Linked DNA regions of Parabacteroides timonensis. The main gene of each other region encodes a partner of the protein of the gene in region 2 in a complex. Links are inferred from orthologs where the notes say so. Each region holds a gene or a part of one and is shown on either strand. Other genes may lie near its edges. The genes, in order: secA and secY.

What was found.
Region 1: the proteins of secY (region 2) and secA are in contact, whole or in part, in a crystal structure (PDB 3DIN), measured with the Thermotoga maritima proteins. The link is inferred for Parabacteroides timonensis from one-to-one orthologs. Residues at the interface, in WP_004081795.1 of Thermotoga maritima: Glu108, Gly109, Glu110, Glu111, Ala236, Glu237, Arg238, Arg239, Ile240, Thr241, Ile242, Gln243, Tyr244, Ala245, Arg246, Arg247, Val248, Thr249, Gly250, Arg251, Arg252, Val253, Tyr254, Gly256, Ala257, Ser258, Thr259, Tyr260, Leu261, Pro262; in WP_004082002.1 of Thermotoga maritima: Glu261, Ala262, Arg263, Lys300, Ala301, Arg302, Thr303, Ile304, Ile305, Leu323, Tyr324, Asp325, Pro326, Val329, Ser330, Tyr333, Ile336, Lys340, Phe345, Val349, Glu363, Phe364, Tyr374, Ser375, Gly376, Gly377, Glu393, Ile395, Thr482, Ser483.

The regions. Positions count from the first base shown.
Region 1 is NZ_LT669940.1:1,357,140-1,366,975, forward strand. Bases 1-3,894 are described here. They hold secA (preprotein translocase subunit SecA), read right to left. Parts: upstream 3,573-3,894; coding sequence 201-3,572; downstream 1-200. Other genes in these bases: BQ7394_RS05955 (glycerate kinase family protein), read right to left, coding at 1-116; BQ7394_RS05965 (alkaline phosphatase family protein), read right to left, coding at 3,684-3,894. In the rest of the region: more of BQ7394_RS05965, read right to left, coding at 3,895-5,273; BQ7394_RS05970 (lipoprotein N-acyltransferase Lnb domain-containing protein), read right to left, coding at 5,290-6,471; BQ7394_RS05975 (GlsB/YeaQ/YmgE family stress response membrane protein), read right to left, coding at 6,609-6,851; BQ7394_RS05980 (type III pantothenate kinase), read left to right, coding at 7,252-8,031; BQ7394_RS05985 (BamG family beta-barrel-assembly machinery protein), read left to right, coding at 8,018-9,304; BQ7394_RS05990 (tetratricopeptide repeat protein), read left to right, coding at 9,336-9,836. UniProt on the Escherichia coli protein: Required for protein export, interacts with the SecYEG preprotein conducting channel.
Region 2 is NZ_LT669941.1:2,833,050-2,845,096, reverse strand. What follows is about bases 9,174-12,047. They hold secY (preprotein translocase subunit SecY), read left to right. Parts: upstream 9,174-9,877; coding sequence 9,878-11,218; downstream 11,219-12,047. Other genes in these bases: infA (translation initiation factor IF-1), read left to right, coding at 12,019-12,047; map (type I methionyl aminopeptidase), read left to right, coding at 11,223-12,008; rplO (50S ribosomal protein L15), read left to right, coding at 9,428-9,874; rpmD (50S ribosomal protein L30), read left to right, coding at 9,222-9,398; rpsE (30S ribosomal protein S5), read left to right, coding at 9,174-9,205. Also shown: fusA (elongation factor G), read left to right, coding at 1-600; rpsJ (30S ribosomal protein S10), read left to right, coding at 622-927; rplC (50S ribosomal protein L3), read left to right, coding at 949-1,566; rplD (50S ribosomal protein L4), read left to right, coding at 1,566-2,195; rplW (50S ribosomal protein L23), read left to right, coding at 2,207-2,500; rplB (50S ribosomal protein L2), read left to right, coding at 2,509-3,333; rpsS (30S ribosomal protein S19), read left to right, coding at 3,354-3,623; rplV (50S ribosomal protein L22), read left to right, coding at 3,677-4,087; rpsC (30S ribosomal protein S3), read left to right, coding at 4,094-4,834; rplP (50S ribosomal protein L16), read left to right, coding at 4,854-5,288; rpmC (50S ribosomal protein L29), read left to right, coding at 5,294-5,491; rpsQ (30S ribosomal protein S17), read left to right, coding at 5,501-5,758; rplN (50S ribosomal protein L14), read left to right, coding at 5,760-6,125; rplX (50S ribosomal protein L24), read left to right, coding at 6,144-6,464; rplE (50S ribosomal protein L5), read left to right, coding at 6,464-7,021; rpsN (30S ribosomal protein S14), read left to right, coding at 7,028-7,297; and 5 more genes. UniProt on the Escherichia coli protein: The central subunit of the protein translocation channel SecYEG. Consists of two halves formed by TMs 1-5 and 6-10.

The DNA.
Region 1 (9,836 bases), on a different replicon or contig from region 2:
ACTTTGATTACTTCACATCCGGGCAGTACATTTAATATCCCTTCTTCTACCGCCTCTGCGATAGAGGAGGAGGAGAGGCATCCTTTAAAAGAATCGACGGCGATAACTATTTTCATTTTCTGTTCGTTTGAGGGGTAAAGATACAAAAAAGGGCAGCTTTTTTATGGCTGCCCTTTCCTTATCTGTTATCCTGTCAGGTGTTATAAACCTTGTCCATGACAGTTTTTGTACTTCTTACCGCTTCCGCAGGGACAAAGATCGTTACGGCCTACTCGTTTTTCGGCACGAACCGGTTCTTGTTTGGGTTGTTGCGGGGCGCGTTCTTCCGGATCATTGTTTCCGCTGATATCTGTCTTTTCAGTACGATAACGGCTCATGTCCTGACGTTCTTCCGGACCGGCCTGTCGTACTTCGATACGCTGACGTTCGGCGGCGGCAGCAGCTGCGGCAGCCTGTTGTTGAGCCATAGCCTGTTTCTGTTCTTCAGTCGGTTCTTCGCGAACAGGGATCTGACCACGCATCAGGATAGAGGCGGTCTTACGGTTCATCGTGTCGACCATCATCTTGAACAGGTTGTATGATTCCAGCTTGTAGATCAACAATGGATCTTTGTTTTCGTAGCTTGCATTCTGAACGGAATGACGCAGTTCGTCCATTTCGCGCAGGTGTTCTTTCCATGCTTCATCGATGGTATGCAGAACGATCGATTTCTGGAATGATTTCGTGATCGCTTTACTTTCCGTTTCGTATGCTTCTTTCAGGTTGCATGAAACGTTGTACATGCGTTTTCCGTCTGTTACCGGGATCAGGATGTTTTCGTACATTCCACCCTGGTGTTCGTAGACCTGTTTGATAACCGGATTGGCTACCTGGGTCATACGTTCCATGCGGCGTTTGAATGTCTGTAAAGCCGTCTCGAACAGTTTGTCAGCCAACTGGTTAGCTTTCATGCTCTTGAATTCCTCTTCGGTGAACGGACTTTCGATAGCGAATGTCTTGAACAATTCCAGTTTGAATCCTTCATAATCCAGACCGTCCGAATGTTGTTCGGCGATTGCATTGGAAGTATCGTAGATCGTGTTCAATACGTCCAGACCGATACGTTCTCCCATCAGGGCGTGACGGCGGCGGGTGTAGATCACGTTACGTTGTGAGTTCATTACGTCATCGTATTCCAGCAAACGTTTACGGATACCGAAGTTGTTTTCTTCTACCTTCTTCTGTGCACGCTCTACTGATTTGCTCAGCATATTGTGTTCCAATACTTCACCTTCCTTGAAGCCCAGTTTGTCCATCAGCCCGGCAATCTTGTCGGAAGCGAACAGACGCATCAGGTTATCTTCCAGTGATACATAGAATACAGAAGAACCCGGGTCACCCTGACGTCCTGCACGACCACGCAACTGGCGGTCTACACGACGGCTCTCGTGACGTTCCGTACCGATGATAGCCAAACCGCCTGCGGCTTTAACTTCTGCCGACAGCTTGATGTCGGTACCACGACCGGCCATGTTGGTTGCGATAGTAACGGTTCCGCTCTGACCTGCCAATGCAACGATCTCGGCTTCTTTCTGGTGCAACTTCGCATTCAATACATTATGTTTGATCTTACGCAGGGTAAGCATACGGCTCAGTAATTCCGATATTTCAACGGAGGTCGTACCGACCAGTACCGGACGTCCCGCTTCTACCAATGCACTGATCTCTTCGATCACGGCAGCGTATTTTTCACGCTTGGTCTTGTAGATACGGTCGTTCATATCGTTACGGGCGATCGGCCGGTTTGTCGGGATCACCACTACATCCAGTTTATAGATGTCCCAGAACTCGCCTGCTTCCGTTTCGGCTGTACCGGTCATACCCGACAGCTTGTGATACATACGGAAATAGTTCTGGAGAGTGATAGTTGCGAATGTCTGTGTGGCAGCTTCCACCTTTACACCTTCCTTGGCTTCGATAGCCTGGTGCAAACCGTCTGAATAACGACGGCCGTCCATGATACGTCCGGTCTGTTCGTCGACGATCATAACCTTGTTGTCCATCACTACGTATTCATCGTCTTTTTCAAACAATGTGTAGGCTTTCAACAGCTGGTTGATAGTATGTACGCGTTCGCTTTTTACAGAGTAGTTAGCAAGGATTTCATCTTTCTTAGCCTGCTTTTCTTCTTCTGTGCCCTGGAAGTTTTCCAGCTGTGACAGTTCGGAAGTGATATCCGGCAATACGAAGAAAGTAGGGTCGTCAGAACGGCCGGTCAACAGGTCGATACCTTTATCCGACAGCTCAACGCTGTTGTTCTTTTCGTCGATCACGAAATACAGTTCGTCAGTTGCTTCATGCATGTGACGCATGTTTTCAGACATGAAGTATTCTTCAGTCTTTAACATCTGGGCTTTTACACCCTGTTCGCTCAGGAATTTGATTAACGCTTTGTTACGCGGATATCCCTTGAATGAACGATATAATTGGATAGATCCTTCTTCTACTTCTTTCGGATCGCTGCTGGCCATCTTTTTCTTGGCTTCGATCAGCAATTTTGAACACAGGTCCTTCTGTGCGTTAACAACCACTTCCACATTCGGACGGAACTGTTCGAACAACTGTTCTTCGCCACGGGGGATCGGACCGGAAATGATCAACGGAGTACGGGCATCATCGATCAATACGGAGTCGACCTCATCGACGATGGCGTAGTTGTGTTTGCGTTGTACCAGGTCGTTCGGGCTGATCGCCATATTGTCACGCAGGTAGTCGAAACCGAATTCGTTGTTTGTACCGAAGGTGATATCTGCGTTGTAAGCGGCGCGACGGGCGTCGGAGTTGGGCTGGTGTTTGTCGATACAGTCTACGGAAAGTCCGTGGAACATATAAAGCGGTCCCATCCATTCCGAGTCACGTTTTGACAGGTAGTCGTTCACGGTTACTACGTGTACACCGTTACGGGTCAAAGCGTTCAGGAATACCGGGAGGGTTGCCACCAATGTTTTACCTTCACCGGTTGCCATTTCTGCGATCTTACCTTTGTGAAGAACGACACCACCGAACAACTGAACGTCGTAGTGAACCATGTCCCAGGTAATTTCGTTACCACCGGCTTTCCAGTGATTCAGGAAGATTGCTTTATCGTCTTCGATGCGTACGAAATCATATTTGGTTGCCAGGTCGCGGTCGAAGTCTGTCGCCGTAACGACAACTTCTTCATTTTCAGTAAAGCGACGGGCTGTTTCTTTCATGATAGAGAATACTTCCGGCAGCGATTCTTCCAGAACATCTTCCATCTTATCGGTAATAGCCTTTTCAATTTTATCTACTTCGGCCCAGATAGCTTCACGTTCTTCCAGTTCTTTATCGTCGATGCCTTTGCGAAGCTCTTCAACCTGAGCACGTTCGGCAGCTACATAATCCTGAATACGTTGTTTGATTTCATCTGTTTTTGCTCTCAGTTCGTCGTTCGAGAGAGCTTTGATTGACGGATATACGGCCTTGATCTTATCCACGTATGGAGTAATTTCTTTAAGGTCTCGCTGCGACTTGTTGCCGAACAGCTTCGTCATAAATTCATTAAATCCCATGATGTATATTAATTTATTTTATTTCGTAAAGTGTTTATTTGTTGACGATCGGGTTTCGTTGATCACCGGAATGATATAGTTCTATCAAATTCCATGCCAAACTAAAATCTGTCATTTCTTGGTTGTCAACTCCCAAAGAGGCAGACTCTGGGATGCATTCGGTGGCCGTATCCTCAGCACATGGGTTACCGTAGGGGCTACCTCTGTGGCTTTCACTTCACGGTATATATGTTCCGGTTTGAGACCGTTACCCATAAATACCAATGGGGTAATTACTGCGTTATTACGAATTATTTTAACTTTTTCTTTCGGATTGTCGTTGTTGATGATCCAGCCAGGCTGCAATTCGATGATCAGGTCGCCGCGTTTCAGGTGGTGGGTTCCCTGACGGAACTTGGCAGTCCCTTCGTTCCATTCGCCGGTACGCAGGGCATTGTCGGTGGTAACATGCTGTACACCACTGAACTCCATCAAGAATTCGGCCGCCTTATCCTGTATGGTCGACAAGTCGAGTTTAGCATCTTCAATGGCTTTGCGGTTCAGATATATTTGGTTGTTGTAGAACCCTTTCACCCAACTACTTTGCTGTCCGTACATGGCCATCAGATACATGTTCAACAAGGCTACGCAACGTTTCGGATGGAACTCACCGCCATTGATAAGCAAACCGTCGGCATATTCCTCTTCACTTGTATAATAACCGGAACCTGTAAATACGACCAGTGTATTGGCCAGGCCTATCTTTTTATCGATGGCGTCGAGCAACTGTTCCAGGTCTTTATCCAGTTGATAGTAAGTGTCCTGTATTTCACGGGTATAGTCCTTACTCATCGTTCCTTTATAGTTACCGGCATAGTAGGTGACTGACAGCATGTCCGGACAACTTCGCGTACCGAACGCACCATATTCAAGGAACTGCAAGGCTAACCTGTTTATCTCTTTATTAATGAAAGGCGTTGTTTTCAGCTTCGGGAAACAGTCTTGCGTCTTTTCATTAAAGGTATATTTAAAAGGAATTTCGTCGAGCACGTAAGGGAAAGCATTATACTTTTCCATAGGGAGGGCCGGAGTCCAGATCATCTTATCCAGACGTGCCGATAACGATTCTGTTCCGTTGTTGTAACGGTCTACATACCAGGGAATACCTTTATAATAAGTAGTCGTTGCCCATTTCCCGTTCAGATCGTCCATCCAGAAAGCACCGTTTGCTGCATGGCCGGCCGAAAGGATTGCACTTTCTGCGTCCGGGGCAATGGAGTAGACATCGCTTCTGCCTTTGGAGGCTATTTTCAGTTCGTCCCCGATCGTGGAGCTGAACATCTTTTTAGGAGAGTAATTCTCGCGGGTATAGTTTCCCAGATAATCGGCATCGTAAAGGATGGAAACTTCTTTGTCCTTATCGAAATCGTAGTATTTGCCTCCGCTGATACCGCTAAAGCAAGGGTTACTTCCGGTGAATAGGGTGGCAAAAGCGCTCGCCTGGTCGATATTGGAGAATTCGAATTTGATATTGTTGTATACCAGACCTTCGTTCATCAACCGTTTGAAACCACGTTCGCCGAATGTGTTGTAAAAATATTCTACATAATCGCCCCTCAGTTGATCGACGGTAATGCAAACCACCAGCTTGGGGGTACGTTGTTGTGCCTCCAGGTTAGTGACTACCAGGATCGCGATAAGCGACGTTATTATTTTTCTCATTCGATTGTCCATATCTTCAATTGTGCATCCGCCCTCTGTATATACCGAATCCGGAACGTAGCCAAAGGGTGGCGACAAGCGGAATAAAGGCTATATTTAAATGCTGTGGGATGAAATACCAACCCGCCAACAATAGCGTAAGCGCCGCAAAGTTAATAAAATGATAATAATATGCAGCCTTTCTGAACTTTTTTACTGCAAACAAAATAACAGCAACCAGGTCGAATGGTTGCAACCATACGATCGACCAGTTAGGCCAGATGCAGGGATGAGTCGATATAAAGCAGAGGAAAAACAACACCGTACCTGCCACACCTGCAAGGAGAAAGAGGGTACAATCCACCAAGCGGAAATATGTTTTTTTCTTCCATTCGATATAGGTTGTAAACAGTACCAGCAGGAAAATAAGTATGCTGCAAAACATAGGAGTGAACCACTCTTTATTCCCCTGATCACCGTCTGTCACCTCTTCTGTAATGCGTGTAGTTGATTTTACGAGCTTCCTTTCGCTCCCGTCGGGGTTGACGATCGTTGCCTTTTCGAATTCGTCTTTCAGATATACAGGCAAGAACATCATTTCGTGTGGAGTGGCTACCCGGTCTGTCGGGCTTCCGAGTGCCAGGTCGCATCCGAAAGTAAGCCATGGATTGCTACGCGTACAATAATTAATAAGGTCGCGGAATGTCTGCGGCTTGGGAGGATCGTTATATTTGACTTCCCCATTAACCTGTTCTTCTACGATTGCAACCGGCCGAGTGGCGCAGTTATCGAAAAAGAAATTGTACCGGTAAACGGCATTCTCAGGCTGTGCGTTGGTGATCAGCGCATTCCATATTTTATCGATCTCTTCCGGGGTGAGGTTCAGAACCTGCTCGGTTACTTCGCTTCCCCGCATCTGATATTCTATTATATAATGTGAGAAATTGTATGCAGCCAGCTTGTAATCTGTTTCCCCTTTCGTGAAACGATAGACGAAGTTGGGTTTTGAGAAGTCGAAAATACCATAGTTGAATACAACATCTAGCTTATGCAAAGTATCTATAACCCGTATGGCTGTATGTCCATATAAAGTATATACTTCATCATTGGATGGAGCTGCCGTCAATATGCTGATCTGCGCTTCATCACTTAATCTGTTTTGTGCTTTTGCCGGGATCAGCAAAAGGAACAGGAAAAGCAGAAGCAAACTTTTTTTCATACGATATTTGTTTTACCGTACAAAGGTAGAGCTATTTTTTTAATTGACAATTGGTAACGGTCAATTGACGGTTATTTCATTACAGGTTATATTATATGCTGTACGAAATCTCCGCCAATTATCTTTTTTCTGCCTATCTAAGATCTTTTGAATAGCGAAACGATCCATAATAAAACGATTGCACCGATTGTAGACATGACCAGACTGCCGATCACTCCGTTTACACTGAGTCCGAGCAGGCCGAATATCCATCCGCCTAATACACCGCCTATAATACCTACTATCAGGTTTACTATCAACCCGAATCCACTCCCTTTTAATATCTTCCCGGCCAGGAAACCAGCCAGGATACCGATAATAATCGAACCTATAATTCCCATACTTTTTATTTTATTAGTTTTGTAAATAGAACAAGCGAGCGGCAGGCTTTGTTTTCCCATCTCCTGTAGATATTAAAAGAGCCATCGTAAGCACGAAGCGGACTGTTTGGAATGAAAATCTGCCCGGGTGCGGATGTTTTCTTTGTTCGACCTGTGTCGAACAACTGTCTGACTCGGCTCGAACAGCTGTCCCACAAGTGTCAGACAGCTGTCCGACCTTTGTCGAACGAATATTTCTCCACGAGGTAGGATATATTTCTTCACCGGCTGGTCGGGATAGGATGTGGGAAGTTCGGGTTTTGATCGGGTAGAGTATTTTCGGGATTGTACTCTTTTTTTTAGTTTATCTTTATTGAAAAAGGCGGACTCTCAAAGAAATTTAGCAGGTTATCCTCCGGTTATGCATGTTATTTCGTCAATTTTGTTTTTCTTTGCGGAAAATTTCAGTCACGTGAATTTAATTATAGAACAAGGAAACACCTCTTCAAAAGTTGCGGTATACAACGGATGGCATATGGAAGCCTCCTTTGTGTACAAGAAATTCGATGTTGATGAATTGGAGTCTCTCTTTGGGAAATACGATTTTAAACATGGAATATTGTCGACTGTTATAGGCAAAAATGAAGAGCTGAACGATTACCTCCGGGGAAAACTTCAGCGCTTTATCTTTCTGGATGAAACAGTAAGGTTGCCTATTACGGTTCAATATGAAACGCCCGAAACATTGGGGAAAGACCGGTTGGCTGCGGCTGTCGGGGCTAATTACCTGGAACCGGGAAAAGACCTGCTGGTCATCGACGCTGGCACAGCAATTACTTATGAATTGATTGAAGCTTCAGGCACTTTTCTTGGGGGGAATATCTCTCCGGGAATGACTACCCGTTTCAGAGCTTTGAACTTTTATACAAAAAAACTACCTTTGGTGACGGAACAGGAGGAGATCCCCCTTATGGGCACCAGTACTGAGAGTGCTATTCAGGCAGGAGTAGTAAATGGTATTGTTTACGAGATGGATGGATACATCGAGATGTTACGGATAAAATATCCTAACCTTTTGGTTTTTTTAACAGGCGGTCATTCGTTTTATTTTGAAAGACGGCTAAAAAACTCCATCTTTGCAGACATTAATTTAGTGTTGACAGGATTAAACAGAATCTTAGAGTATAATGTTGAAGATTAATAAGCTACTAATAGCAAGCATTCTTATATTTACGCAGTTGTCGCTAGCGGCACAAAATAACACTAACTCGCCCTATACCCGGTTTGGGTATGGTGAATTAGCTGATCGTTCATTCGGAGCCGGACGGGCAATGGGGGGCGTTGGTGTCGGACTGAGATCGCCGAAACAGATAAACCCAATGAACCCGGCGTCTTATAGCTGTATGGATTCGTTGACATTTCTGTTTGATTTTGGAGCTTCTGGACAACTTTCATGGTTCGATGACGGAATCAATAAGCAAAATAATGTGAATGGAAATGTAGAGTATATCGCTTTGCAGTTTCCAATACATAAACGTTTAGCCATGAGTGTCGGGCTTTTACCTTATTCGTATGTAGGGTATAGTTTCGGTGCACAAAGAACGAATGAGGCCAATCTGAATTATGTGGAAACATATAATGGTTCCGGCGGATTAAACGATTTGTATGTAGGATTGTCTATAGATATATGGAAGAAGCGTCTTTCAGTAGGAGCAAATTTCGGATACTTTTTTGGCAATATTAAGCACGAACAGTATTCTATTGTAGGTACAGGTAATACATACAATGCGAATCGGAGTCAGAATCTGGAAGTGCGGGATTTGAAAATGGATTTCGGAGTGCAGTATACACACCCGATCAGTAAAACTGAAGAGGTAACTCTGGGTTTGACATTTTCACCGAAAAAACGGTTGCATTCAACGTATACCAATACGTCTGTAAAGTATACCGATAATGGAGCTTCGGAGGTTATCAGTTCCGATACGCTGAAAAACCAGGCTTATGATATTCCGAATTCATTCGGTTTTGGTGCCTCTTACGTAAAAAAGGATAAATTGACATTGGCTGCGGATGTATTGTACGAAACATGGGGTAAGGCTCATTTCTACAGTTCGGATAATAACTTTAAGAATCGTGTACGTGTAGCTGCCGGTGGTGAGTTTATACCGAATGCTCAGAATCGTAATTTTTTCAGCCGGGTAAGATATCGTGCAGGTGCCCATTACAGCAATTCTTATCTGATGATAAATAATGAAAATGAAGATCCTGCCTATAAAGGTAACGGGTATAATGAGTATGGAGTAAGCGTTGGTATGGGATTGCCGTTGATTGATAACCGTTCTCTGATAAATGTGTCTTTTGAATACACAAAGATTAAGCCTGGAGGTGTGAACATGATTGACGAACAGTATTTCCGTTTTACTGTTAACTACACATTTAACGAAATGTGGTTCTGGAAGAAAAAAGTTGAATAATTTAAATTGCTAACTTAAATTAAAAACAGATATGAAAATAAAGGTATTATTGATTGCCGCTGCATGTTCCTTAGGAGCATTTGGCGCTCATGCACAGAAAGGAGTAGATAATGGTACACAGTTCGGTTCTGGTGAAGACAGTATCCGTTGTATTACCAATATCAGCTTGTTCGTTCCTTATGCGAAAGCAGGAAATTTTAAGGACGCTTATGATTTTTGGAAAATTGTGTACGATGAATGTCCTGCTGCAACAAAGGATATTTATTTGCATGGTGTGAAGATTATGGCGTGGAAGATCGCTAATGAAAAGGATCCAGCTAAGAAAGCTGCTTTGGTTGACGACCTGATGGCCGTATACGACAAACGTGTGAAATATTTCGGTGACGACAGACGTTACGGAAAAGATTGGATCATTTCTCGTAAAGCACAGGATTATATCCAGCAGATGGGTGACAAAGCCGATTATAAGAAACTCTACAATTGGTTAGGTGAAATTATCAATGAATTTGGTGACAAAACTGAAGCATTAGGT
Region 2 (12,047 bases):
CGTGGTAAGTTTGCTGATATCATCGTTCGCGTTGAACCGGCTGATGCTGAATTCGAAGGTACACTGCAGTTCATCGACGAAGTGAAGGGTGGTAACATTCCTAAAGAATTTATCCCTTCAGTACAGAAAGGTTTCGAGAAAGCTATGAAGAACGGTATCCTTGCTGGTTATCCGTTGGATAAACTGAAAGTAACATTGATCGATGGTTCATTCCACCCGGTTGACTCTGACCAGTTGTCTTTCGAAATCGCAGGTATCCAGGCATTCAAGAGCGCTTCTGAAAAGGCAGGTCCTGCTTTGATGGAACCGATCATGCAGATGGAAGTTGTAACTCCGGAAGAAAGTATGGGTGATGTAATTGGTGACTTGAACAAACGTCGCGGACAGGTTGAAGGTATGGAATCAAGCCGTACTGGTGCACGTGTTGTGAAAGCTAAAGTTCCTTTGGCTGAAACATTCGGCTATGTAACTGCTCTTCGTACTATCACTTCAGGTCGTGCAACATCTTCAATGCAGTTCTCTCACTATGCTCAGGTATCTTCTTCTATCGCTAAGCAGGTGCTGACAGAAGTACAGGGTCGTGCTGATTTGATCAAATAATTTAGAAACATATATAACAATATGAGCCAAAAGATCAGAATTAAATTAAAGTCTTACGATTATTCTCTGGTAGACAAGTCTGCCGAGAAAATCGTGAAGACGGTAAAGGCTACAGGTGCTGTTGTTAGTGGTCCTATACCTCTGCCTACACACAAGCGTATCTTTACTGTGAACCGCTCAACTTTCGTTAACAAGAAATCTCGCGAGCAGTTCGAACTATCGTCTTACAAAAGATTGATAGACATTTACAGCTCAACTGCAAAAACAGTTGACGCATTGATGAAGCTGGAATTACCCAGCGGTGTTGAAGTAGAAATTAAAGTGTGAGTTATTTAAAAATTAAGTGAAATGCCAGGATTATTAGGAAAAAAAATCGGAATGACATCCGTTTTCAGTGCCGAGGGAAAAAATCTTCCATGCACTGTTATCGAAGTGGGTCCTTGTGTTGTTACACAAATTAAGACTATCGAGAAAGATGGCTATGAAGCAGTGCAGATTGGTTTCGAAGACAAAAAAGAGAAACACACTACACAGCCGGAAATGGGCCATTTCAAGAAAGCCGGTGTAGCTCCCAAGAGATACTTGGCCGAGTTCAAGAATTTTGAAACTGCATACAATCTGGGTGATGTGATCACTGTGGATTATCTGGAAGATGCTGGTTTCGTTGATGTAGTGGGTACATCAAAAGGTAAAGGTTTCCAGGGTGTTGTAAAACGTCATGGTTTCGGTGGTGTAGGTCAGACTACTCACGGTCAGCATAACCGTTTGCGTGCTCCCGGTGGTATCGGTGCTTGTTCTTACCCTGCAAAGGTGTTTAAGGGCATGCGTATGGCTGGACAGATGGGTAATGAACGTGTAACTGTTCAGAACTTGGAAGTGATCAAGGTAATGCCGGAACACAATCTTTTATTGGTTAAAGGATCTGTTCCAGGAGCAAAAGGTTCAATCGTAATAATTGAAAAGTAATGGAACTGAGCGTATTTAATATTAAAGGTGAAGATACCGGAAGAAAGGTAACTTTGAACGATGCTATCTTCGGCATTGAACCCAATGATCATGCTATTTACTTGGATGTAAAGCAGTATTTGGCTAACCAACGTCAGGGTACTCATAAATCGAAAGAAAGAAGTGAGATCTCTGGTAGTACTCGTAAACTGATCCGCCAGAAAGGTGGAGGTGGTGCACGTCGTGGTGATATCAACTCTCCTGTATTGGTTGGTGGTGCTCGTGTATTCGGTCCGAAACCGAGAGATTATGAGTTCAAGCTGAACAAGAAGGTAAAAGGTCTGGCTCGTAAGTCTGCACTGACTTATAAAGCTACTAATAACGCAATTGTGGTTGTAGAAGATTTCGCTCTGGAAGCTCCTAAGACTAAAGAATTAATAACAATTGCTAAAAACCTGAAAGTGGCTGATAAAAAGTTACTTATGGTTTTACCGGAGAAAAATAATTTTGTATATTTGTCGGCTCGTAATTTAGAGAAAACAAATGTTATAACAGCTTCTGAATTAAACACATACAAAGTTCTTGATGCAGCAAATTTAGTGCTGACTGAAAGTTCTGTTGCTGTTATAGAAAAACTTTTTAACGCATAAGGAGTAAAGAAATGGGAATTATTATTAAACCTATAGTAACAGAGAAGCAAACAGCGATTACAGAAAAAATGGCTAATCGCTATGGTTTTCGTGTTTCTCCTGATGCCAACAAGTTGGAGATCAAAAAAGCTGTACAGGATATGTATAATGTAACTGTAGTTGATGTTAATACCATCAACTACTCTGGCAAGTTGAAAAGCCGTTATACAAAATCAGGTATTATCAATGGTAAACAAGCAGCTTTTAAGAAAGCAATCGTAACGTTGAAAGAAGGAGAAACAATAGATTTCTTTAGTAATATCTAAAAAAAGAAATGGGAATACGTAAATTAAAGCCCACAACACCGGGGCAGAGACACAAAGTTATTGGTGCATTTGATAAAATCACTGCAAGTACACCAGAGAAGTCTCTTGTGGTAGGTAAGAGCAGTACTGGTGGTCGTAACAACACAGGTAAGATGACAATGCGTTATCTTGGTGGCGGTCACAAACAAAAGTACAGAATTATCGATTTCAAGAGAAATAAAGATGGCATTCCTGCAACAGTAAAGTCTATCGAGTACGATCCAAACCGTACTTCTCGTATCGCTTTATTGTATTATGCTGACGGAGCAAAGAGCTATATCATCGCTCCGAACGGATTGGAAGTTGGCCAGACAGTGGTTTCAGGTAGCGATGCCGCTCCTGAGGTAGGTAATACTTTGCCTATGGCAAATATTCCCGTTGGTACAATTATTCACAATATTGAGCTTCGTCCTGGACAGGGTGCTAAAATGGTACGTTCTGCAGGTGCATTTGCTCAGTTGACTTCTAAAGAAGGCGCTTATGCTATTATTAAGATGCCTTCTGGCGAAACCAGAAAGATTCTTGCTGCATGTAAGGCTACAATTGGTAGTGTAGGTAACTCAGACCATGGTCTTGAAAAATCAGGTAAAGCCGGTCGCTCTAGATGGTTAGGTCGTCGTCCTCACAACCGTGGTGTTGTAATGAACCCGGTTGATCACCCAATGGGTGGTGGTGAAGGTCGTGCTTCCGGAGGTCATCCAAGATCTCGTACAGGCTTGTATGCTAAGGGCTTGAAGACAAGAGCTCCGAAGAAGCATTCTTCAAAGTATATTATTGAAAGAAGAAAGAAATAATCTGATTAATTAAGTAAACTATGAGTCGTTCACTAAAAAAAGGCCCGTATATTAACATCAAGCTGGAAAAGAAAGTCTTGGCTATGAATGAGTCAGGAAAGAAAGCCGTAGTTAAGACATGGGCAAGAGCTTCAATGATTTCGCCTGATTTTGTAGGCCATACTATTGCAGTTCACAATGGAAATAAATTTATTCCTGTTTTTGTAACCGAAAATATGGTAGGTCACAAGTTGGGAGAATTTTCACCAACTCGTACGTTCCGTGGTCACGCCGGTAACAAGAAGAAATAATTATCGGTAGTAACAGGAATTCAGGAATCTGAAAATAAAAAGAATCAATAAAAATGGGTGCTAGAAAAAGAATATCAGCTGAAGCAAGAAAAGAAGCCCAAAAGACCATGTACTTCGCAAAATTGCGTAATGTACCTACTTCTCCGCGTAAGATGCGTCTCGTTGTAGACATGATCCGCGGTATGGAAGTATTCCGTGCACTTGGTGTTTTGAAGTTTTCTAACAAGGAAGCTGCAGCAAGAGTAGAAAAATTGCTTCGTTCAGCAATTGCCAATTGGGAGCAGAAAAATGAACGTAAAGCAGAAACTGGTGAGTTGTTTGTTTCTTCAATCAGCGTAGATTGCGCTACTATATTGAAGAGAATGCGTCCGGCTCCCCAGGGTAGAGGATACAGAATTCGTAAACGTTCGAACCATGTAACCTTGTTTGTTGATACACTTAGTAAAAACGATAGTCAAAATTAATTGTAGATGGGACAAAAAGTTAATCCGGTTAGTAATCGTTTAGGAATCATCCGTGGTTGGGATTCCAATTGGTATGGCGGCAAGAATTACGGAGATACTTTGCTGGAAGATAGCAAAATTCGTAAGTATCTGAATGCTCGTCTTGCTAAAGCTAGTGTATCTCGTATCGTTATTGAACGTACGCTTAAGTTGATCACAATAACAGTTTGCACATCACGTCCGGGCATTATCATCGGTAAAGGTGGTCAGGAAGTTGATAAATTGAAAGAAGAGTTGAAAAAGATTACCGACAAAGAAGTTCAGATCAACATCTTTGAGGTAAAAAGACCCGAATTAGACGCAGTTATTGTCGCAAACAATATTGCTCGTCAGCTTGAAGGAAAAATTGCTTATCGTCGTGCTATCAAGATGGCTATCGCCTCTACCATGAGAATGGGTGCCGAAGGTATTAAAGTGCAAGTATCTGGTCGTTTGAATGGTGCTGAAATGGCCCGTTCTGAAATGTACAAAGAAGGAAGAACTCCGTTACACACACTGAGAGCAGATATCGATTACGCTTTGGCTGAAGCGTTGACGAAAGTTGGTTTGCTGGGTGTTAAGGTTTGGATCTGCCGTGGTGAAGTTTATGGTAAGAGAGATCTTGCTCCTTCATTCACTGCATCAAAAGATTCAGGTCGCAGAAATGACAATGCCGGCGGCAACAACAGAGGAGATAAGAACTTCAAGAGAAAGAAAGCTAATCGTTAAACGTTAGAATTAAGAAGAGATGTTACAACCAAAGAAAACCAAGTTCAGAAGACAGCAGAAAGGTCGCATGAAGGGCGAAGCTCAACGTGGCAACCAGCTGGCGTTCGGTTCGTTTGGTATAAAAGCGTTAGAGAATAAATGGATTACCGGTCGCCAGATTGAAGCTGCCCGTATCGCGGTAACTCGTTATATGCAACGTCAAGGTCAGGTTTGGGTTCGGATTTTCCCGGATAAACCTATTACAAAGAAACCGGCCGAAGTACGTATGGGTAAAGGTAAAGGTAATCCAGAAGGATTTGTTGCGCCTGTTACTCCAGGTCGTCTTATTTTCGAAATCGAAGGTGTTCCCTTTGATGTTGCAAAAGAAGCATTGCGCTTAGCGGCTCAGAAGCTTCCTGTAACAACGAAATTTGTTGTGAGACGTGATTATGATATGGCTAATCAAAATGCGTAATTGTTATGAAGATTGCAGAAATTAGAGAATTAAGCACAAAAGAATTGCTTGAAAGAGTTGATGCTGAGGTTGCTGCCTACGATCAGAAGGTTATTAACCACACTATCTCTCCGACAGACAATCCTGCACAGATTAAACAACAACGCAGGATGATTGCGCGCATGAAAACAGAATTGCGCCAGAGAGAACTTAACAACAAATAATTGAGCCTGATGGAAACTAGAAATTTAAGAAAAGAAAGAACGGGCGTGGTTACTAGCAACAAGATGGAAAAAAGCATCACAGTTGCTATTAAATGGAAGGAAAAACACCCCATTTATGGTAAGTTCGTTAATAAAACGAAGAAATATCATGCTCACGACGAAAAGAACGAGTGTAATATCGGTGATACCGTAAAAATTATGGAAACTCGTCCTTTGAGCAAAACAAAGAGATGGAGATTAGTTCAAATAATCGAAAGAGCTAAGTAACATGATACAACAAGAATCAAGACTAGTAGTAGCAGATAACAGTGGCGCAAAAGAAGCATTATGTATCCGTGTTTTGGGCGGAACAAGAAAACGCTATGCCACTGTTGGGGATGTAATTGTAGTTGCAATTAAGAGTGTAATCCCGTCAAGTGATGTGAAGAAGGGTGCTGTTTCTAAAGCTATCATTGTTCGCACTAAAAAAGAAATCCGTCGCCAGGATGGTTCATACATCCGTTTCGATGATAACGCTTGCGTATTGTTGAATGCCGGTGGTGATATTCGTGGAAGCCGTATCTTCGGTCCGGTTGCCAGAGAACTTCGTGCAACAAATATGAAAATTGTTTCACTTGCACCTGAAGTACTTTAATTCGTAAAATTTAAGGTAATGAGTAAATTACATATCAAAAAAGGCGATATAGTTTTTGTTAATACCGGCGAAGACAAAGGTAAAACAGGTCGTGTTTTACAGGTGCTCGTAGATGAGAACCGTGCTATTGTTGAAGGTGTTAATATGGTATCAAAGCATACCAAGCCTAATGCAAAGAATCCGCAAGGAGGAATTGAAAAGAAAGAAGCTCCTATCCATCTTTCTAACCTGAACGTGGTTGATCCTAAATCTGGAAAACCGACACGTATCGGCCGTAAGGAAAATGCAGAAGGTGCTTTAGTTCGTTATTCTAAAAAATCTGGGGAGGAAATTAAGTAATGAGCAATACTGCCAGTCTTAAAAAAGAATATCAGGACAGAATTGTTCCTGCTTTGACGAAAGAGTTCGGTTATAAATCAGTAATGCAAGTTCCCGTACTGAAGAAGATTGTTATCAATCAGGGTTTGGGTATGGCTGCTGCTGATAAGAAGATTATCGATATCGCCATCAGCGAATTGTCTACAATCACTGGTCAAAAGGCCGTTGCGACAGTTTCTAAAAAGGATATCTCTAACTTCAAGTTGCGTAAGAAAATGCCTATCGGTGTAATGGTAACATTGCGTCGTGAACAAATGTATGAATTCCTGGAAAGATTAGTTCGTATCGCTCTTCCTCGTATTCGTGACTTCAAAGGTATTGAAAGTAAGTTGGATGGTAGAGGTAATTATACCATGGGTATTCAGGAACAAATCATTTTCCCTGAAATAAATATCGATAATATTACCAAAATATTGGGAATGAATATTACCTTTGTGACCTCTGCGAAAACAGATGAGGAAGGGTATGCTCTATTGAGAGAATTTGGGTTGCCTTTTAAAAATGCAAAAAAAGACTAAGTAGTTATGGCTAAGGAATCAATGAAGGCCCGCGAGGTTAAAAGAGCAAAGCTTGTTGAAAAATACGCTGCTAAAAGAGCACAGCTTAAAGCAGAAGGCAACTATGACGCTTTGCAGTCTTTACCTAAAAATGCTTCTCCTGTACGTTTGCACAACCGTTGCAAAATTACAGGTCGTCCGAAAGGGTATGTACGCCAGTTCGGCATTTCACGTATTCAGTTCCGTGAAATGGCATCCAATGGTTTAATACCGGGTGTAAAGAAAGCAAGTTGGTAAGTTTTTTTATTTAAATATTGTCCGGGTGGCCGGATCAATTTAATTCATTTATATATGACAGATCCTATTGCAGATTATTTGACAAGATTGCGTAATGCAATTAAAGCGAAGCACAGAGTTGTTGAAGTGCCGGCGTCAAATTTAAAGAAAGAGATCACTAAGATCCTTTTCGAAAAGGGCTACATTCTTAACTTCAAGTTTGTAGAAGAAGGTCCTCAGGGTACAATTAAGATTGCCCTGAAGTATGACTTGGTAAACAAAGTGAATGCGATCAAGAAACTTCAGAGAGTTTCTACTCCAGGTTTGCGTAAGTACACTGGTTACAAAGAAATGCCGAGAGTATTGAATGGTTTAGGTATTGCCGTTCTTTCTACTTCTAAGGGTGTGATGACAGACAAAGAAGCCCGCGATTTGAAGATCGGTGGCGAAGTATTATGTTATGTTTATTAATTAGGAGGAAAGAAGAATGTCAAGAATAGGAAAATTACCAATTCATGTGCCAGCCGGTGTAACGGTTACGATTAAGGATAGCGTAGTGACTGTAAAAGGTCCTAAAGGCGAGATGACTCAGGCCGTAAATCCTGATATAAATGTAACTTTGGAAGACGGAGTTATTCATTTAACAAGACCGACAGAAGAAAAGAACCATCGTGCATTACATGGTTTGTATCGTTCTTTGATCAACAATATGGTGATCGGTGTATCTGAAGGATACAAAAAAGAACTGGAATTAGTCGGTGTTGGTTATCGTGTGTCTAACACAGGCCAGCTGTTGGATCTTTCTTTAGGTTATACTCACAACATTTATTTGCAGTTGCCTAAAGAAGTGAAAGTTGAAACGAAGACTGAGAGAAATAAGAATCCTCTTATTATCCTTGAATCAGCTGATAAGCAATTAATAGGTCAGATTTGTGCAAAGATTCGTTCATTCAGAATGCCGGAACCGTATAAAGGTAAAGGTATTAAGTTTGTGGGTGAAGAAATTCGCAGAAAGTCTGGTAAATCAGCAGGTAAGTAATCTACGTAAACTGAAATTATCATGACAACGAAGGAAGAAAGAAGATTAAAAATAAAACGAGGTATACGTGGCAAAGTTTCAGGAACTCCTGAATGCCCGCGCCTTACTGTGTTTAGAAGCAACAAGCAGATCTATGCACAGGTTATAGATGATACTACAGGTAAAACTTTGGCTGCTGCTTCATCTTTGAAATTAGATGTTAAGGCTCCCAAGAAAGAAATCGCTGCCAAAGTTGGTGAACTGATCGCTAAAGGTGCTCAGGAAGCTGGTGTTCAGGCTGTTGTTTTCGACCGTAACGGTTACCTGTATCACGGAAGAATTAAAGAATTAGCTGATGCTGCACGTAACGGCGGCCTTAAATTTTAATGAAGATGGCAGGAGTTAATAATAGAGTTAAATCGACCAACGACTTAGAGTTGAAGGACAGATTAGTTGCAATCAACCGCGTAACTAAAGTAACAAAGGGTGGACGTACTTTTAGTTTTGCTGCTATTGTAGTAGTAGGAAACGAAGATGGTATCATCGGTTGGGGCTTAGGTAAAGCAGGTGAAGTAACGACAGCTATCGCTAAAGGTGTAGAAGCTGCTAAAAAGAATTTAATCAAGGTTCCTGTTCACAAAGGTACTATCCCTCACGAACAGCTTGCTAAATTTGGTGGTGCACAAGTTTTGATTAAGCCTGCATCTCACGGTACCGGTGTTAAAGCTGGTGGTGCTATGCGTGCTGTATTGGAAAGTGTTGGTATTACTGACGTTTTGGCAAAGTCAAAAGGTTCTTCAAACCCTCACAACTTAGTAAAAGCTACTATTGCTGCTTTGGGTGAATTGAGAAGTCCGTTTGTAGTTGCTCAGAACAGAGGTATTTCTGTTGAAAAAGTGTTTAGAGGTTAATTAGGGAGGAAAAATTATGGCGACTATTAAAATTAAACAAGTTAAGAGTAGAATTAAGTGCCCGAAAGACCAGAAAAGAACACTCGATGCACTGGGCCTGACAAAGTTGAACCGTGTGGTAGAACATGAAGCTACTCCGGCTATCTTGGGTATGGTTGAGAAAGTGAAACATTTGGTTTCGGTAGAAAAGTAATAATTGGTTGAAAAAATAAATTATACGATATGAACTTATCAAATTTAAAACCTGCTGAAGGATCTACTAAGACCAGAAAAAGAATCGGCCGTGGTCCGGGTTCAGGATTAGGAGGAACTTCAACAAGAGGTCATAAAGGAGCAAAGTCTAGATCAGGTTATTCAAGAAAGATCGGATTTGAAGGTGGTCAGATGCCAATTCAGAGACGTTTGCCTAAATTTGGTTTCAAGAATATTAACCGCGTAGAATATAAAGCTATCAATCTCGCAACATTACAGTTAATGGCTGAAGCTCAGAACTTAACTAAGATTGGTGTAAATGAATTGATCGAAGCTGGTTTTATTTCTGCATCTCAACTGGTTAAAATTCTTGGTAATGGTAGTCTGACTGCTAAATTAGAAGTTGAAGCTCACGCTTTCTCTAAGAGTGCAGAAGCAGCTATCCAAGCCGCAGGTGGAACTGTTGTTAAACTCTAAGTCATGAGAGCAGTTGAAACAATAAAAAATATCTGGAAGATTGAGGATCTGAGAAATCGGATCCTCACCACTCTTTTATTGGTGGCTATATATCGCTTCGGAACGTATGTAGTACTTCCTGGTATTGATCCTCAAGCGTTAACCGCTTTACAGGCGCAGACAAGAGGCGGATTGCTTGCACTGTTGGATATGTTTTCAGGTGGTGCATTCTCTAATGCTTCTATTTTTGCATTGGGTATTATGCCTTATATTTCCGCTTCAATTGTTATGCAGTTGTTAGCCATCGCAGTTCCTTCTTTCCAGAAACTACAGAGAGAAGGTGAGAGTGGTCGTAGAAAGATCAACCAATGGACTCGCTACCTGACAGTAGCTATCCTGTTATTCCAGGGACCGACATACCTTGTGAACTTAAGTGTTCAGTTAAAGGCCGCCGGTGCAGCTTTACCTCCGGGTATCTGGTTTACAATTTCTTCTACTATTATTCTGGCTGCAGGAAGTATGTTTATCTTATGGCTAGGTGAAAGAATTACAGATAAAGGTGTTGGAAATGGTATTTCATTTATCATTTTGATTGGTATCATAGCCCGTCTGCCGCATTCATTGTTCCAGGAATTTATTTCAAGAACAAGTGAAAAAACTGGTGGTCTGGTTATGTTCTTGTTTGAAATGCTGTTTCTTTTACTTGTTATTGCCGGTGCTATTTTATTGGTTCAGGGAACTCGTAAAGTACCCGTACAGTATGCAAAAAGAATTATAGGTAACAAACAGTATGGTGGTGCAAGACAGTATATCCCTTTAAAGGTAAATGCTGCTAACGTAATGCCTATCATCTTTGCCCAGGCAATTATGTTTATACCTATTTCTATTGTTGGATTCTCAAGCACTGGTGATCAGAGTGGTTTTTGGGCTGCATTTATGGATAATACCGGTTTCTGGTATAATTTCACTTTTGCGGTATTGATTATCCTCTTTACTTATTTCTATACAGCTATCACGATCAATCCGACGCAGATGGCTGATGATTTGAAGAGAAACAATGGATTTATTCCGGGTGTTAAGCCGGGAAAAAGTACCAAGGACTATCTGGATACAATCATGGACCGTATTACTCTACCGGGTGCATTCTTCTTGGCATTAGTAGCTATTATGCCCGCTTTTGCAAGAATCGCTGGTGTGAGTATGGAGTTCTCTCAGTTCTTTGGAGGTACATCTTTGTTGATTTTGGTTGGTGTAGTGTTAGATACATTACAGCAGGTCGAAAGTCATTTGTTGATGCGTCATTATGACGGTTTGTTGAAGTCAGGAAGAATTAAAGGACGTTCAGGCTCTGTAGCCGCTTATTAATAGAATGATCTATTTAAAGACAGATGAAGAAATCGAGTTGATGCGTTCGGCTAACCAGTTGGTTGGTCAGACACTGGGAGAGTTAGCTAAACATATCGCTCCCGGAGTAACAACTCTTCAACTCGATAAGATTGCTGAAGAATTCATTAGGGATAATGGAGCTGTTCCTGCCTTTTTAGGGTATGGTGGTTTTCCTAATTCAATATGTGCTTCTGTAAATGAACAGGTAGTACATGGTATTCCTTCCTCGAAAACTATTTTAAAGGAAGGTGACGTCATATCGGTTGACTGTGGTACTATATTGAATGGTTTTGTTGGAGATTCAGCCTATACGTTTTGTGTAGGGGAGGTGTCTCCGGAAGTAAGGAAATTGTTGAAGACAACAAAGGAATCTCTTTACTTGGGTATTCAACAAGCTGTAGAAGGAAAGCGCATTGGGGATGTCAGTAATGCAGTACAAAAATATTGTGAATCGAACGGTTACTCTGTTGTCAGAGAATTGGTAGGACATGGTATTGGACGTAAAATGCATGAAGAACCTGAAGTACCGAATTATGGCAGATATGGTTGCGGACCTTTATTACGTAGTGGAATGTGCATTTGCATTGAACCTATGATCAATATGGGAAGCAAGAATGTAGTTTTTGAAAAGGATGGTTGGACAGTCCGGACTAAAGATAGAAAATGTTCTGCTCATTTCGAACATTGCATTGCTATCAGACCTGATGGACCACAAATCCTCTCTTCATTTAAGTTTTTAGAAGAAGTCCTAGGAAGTAACGCAATTTAATTTGATCTATATGGCTAAACAAGCAGCTATTGAACAAGA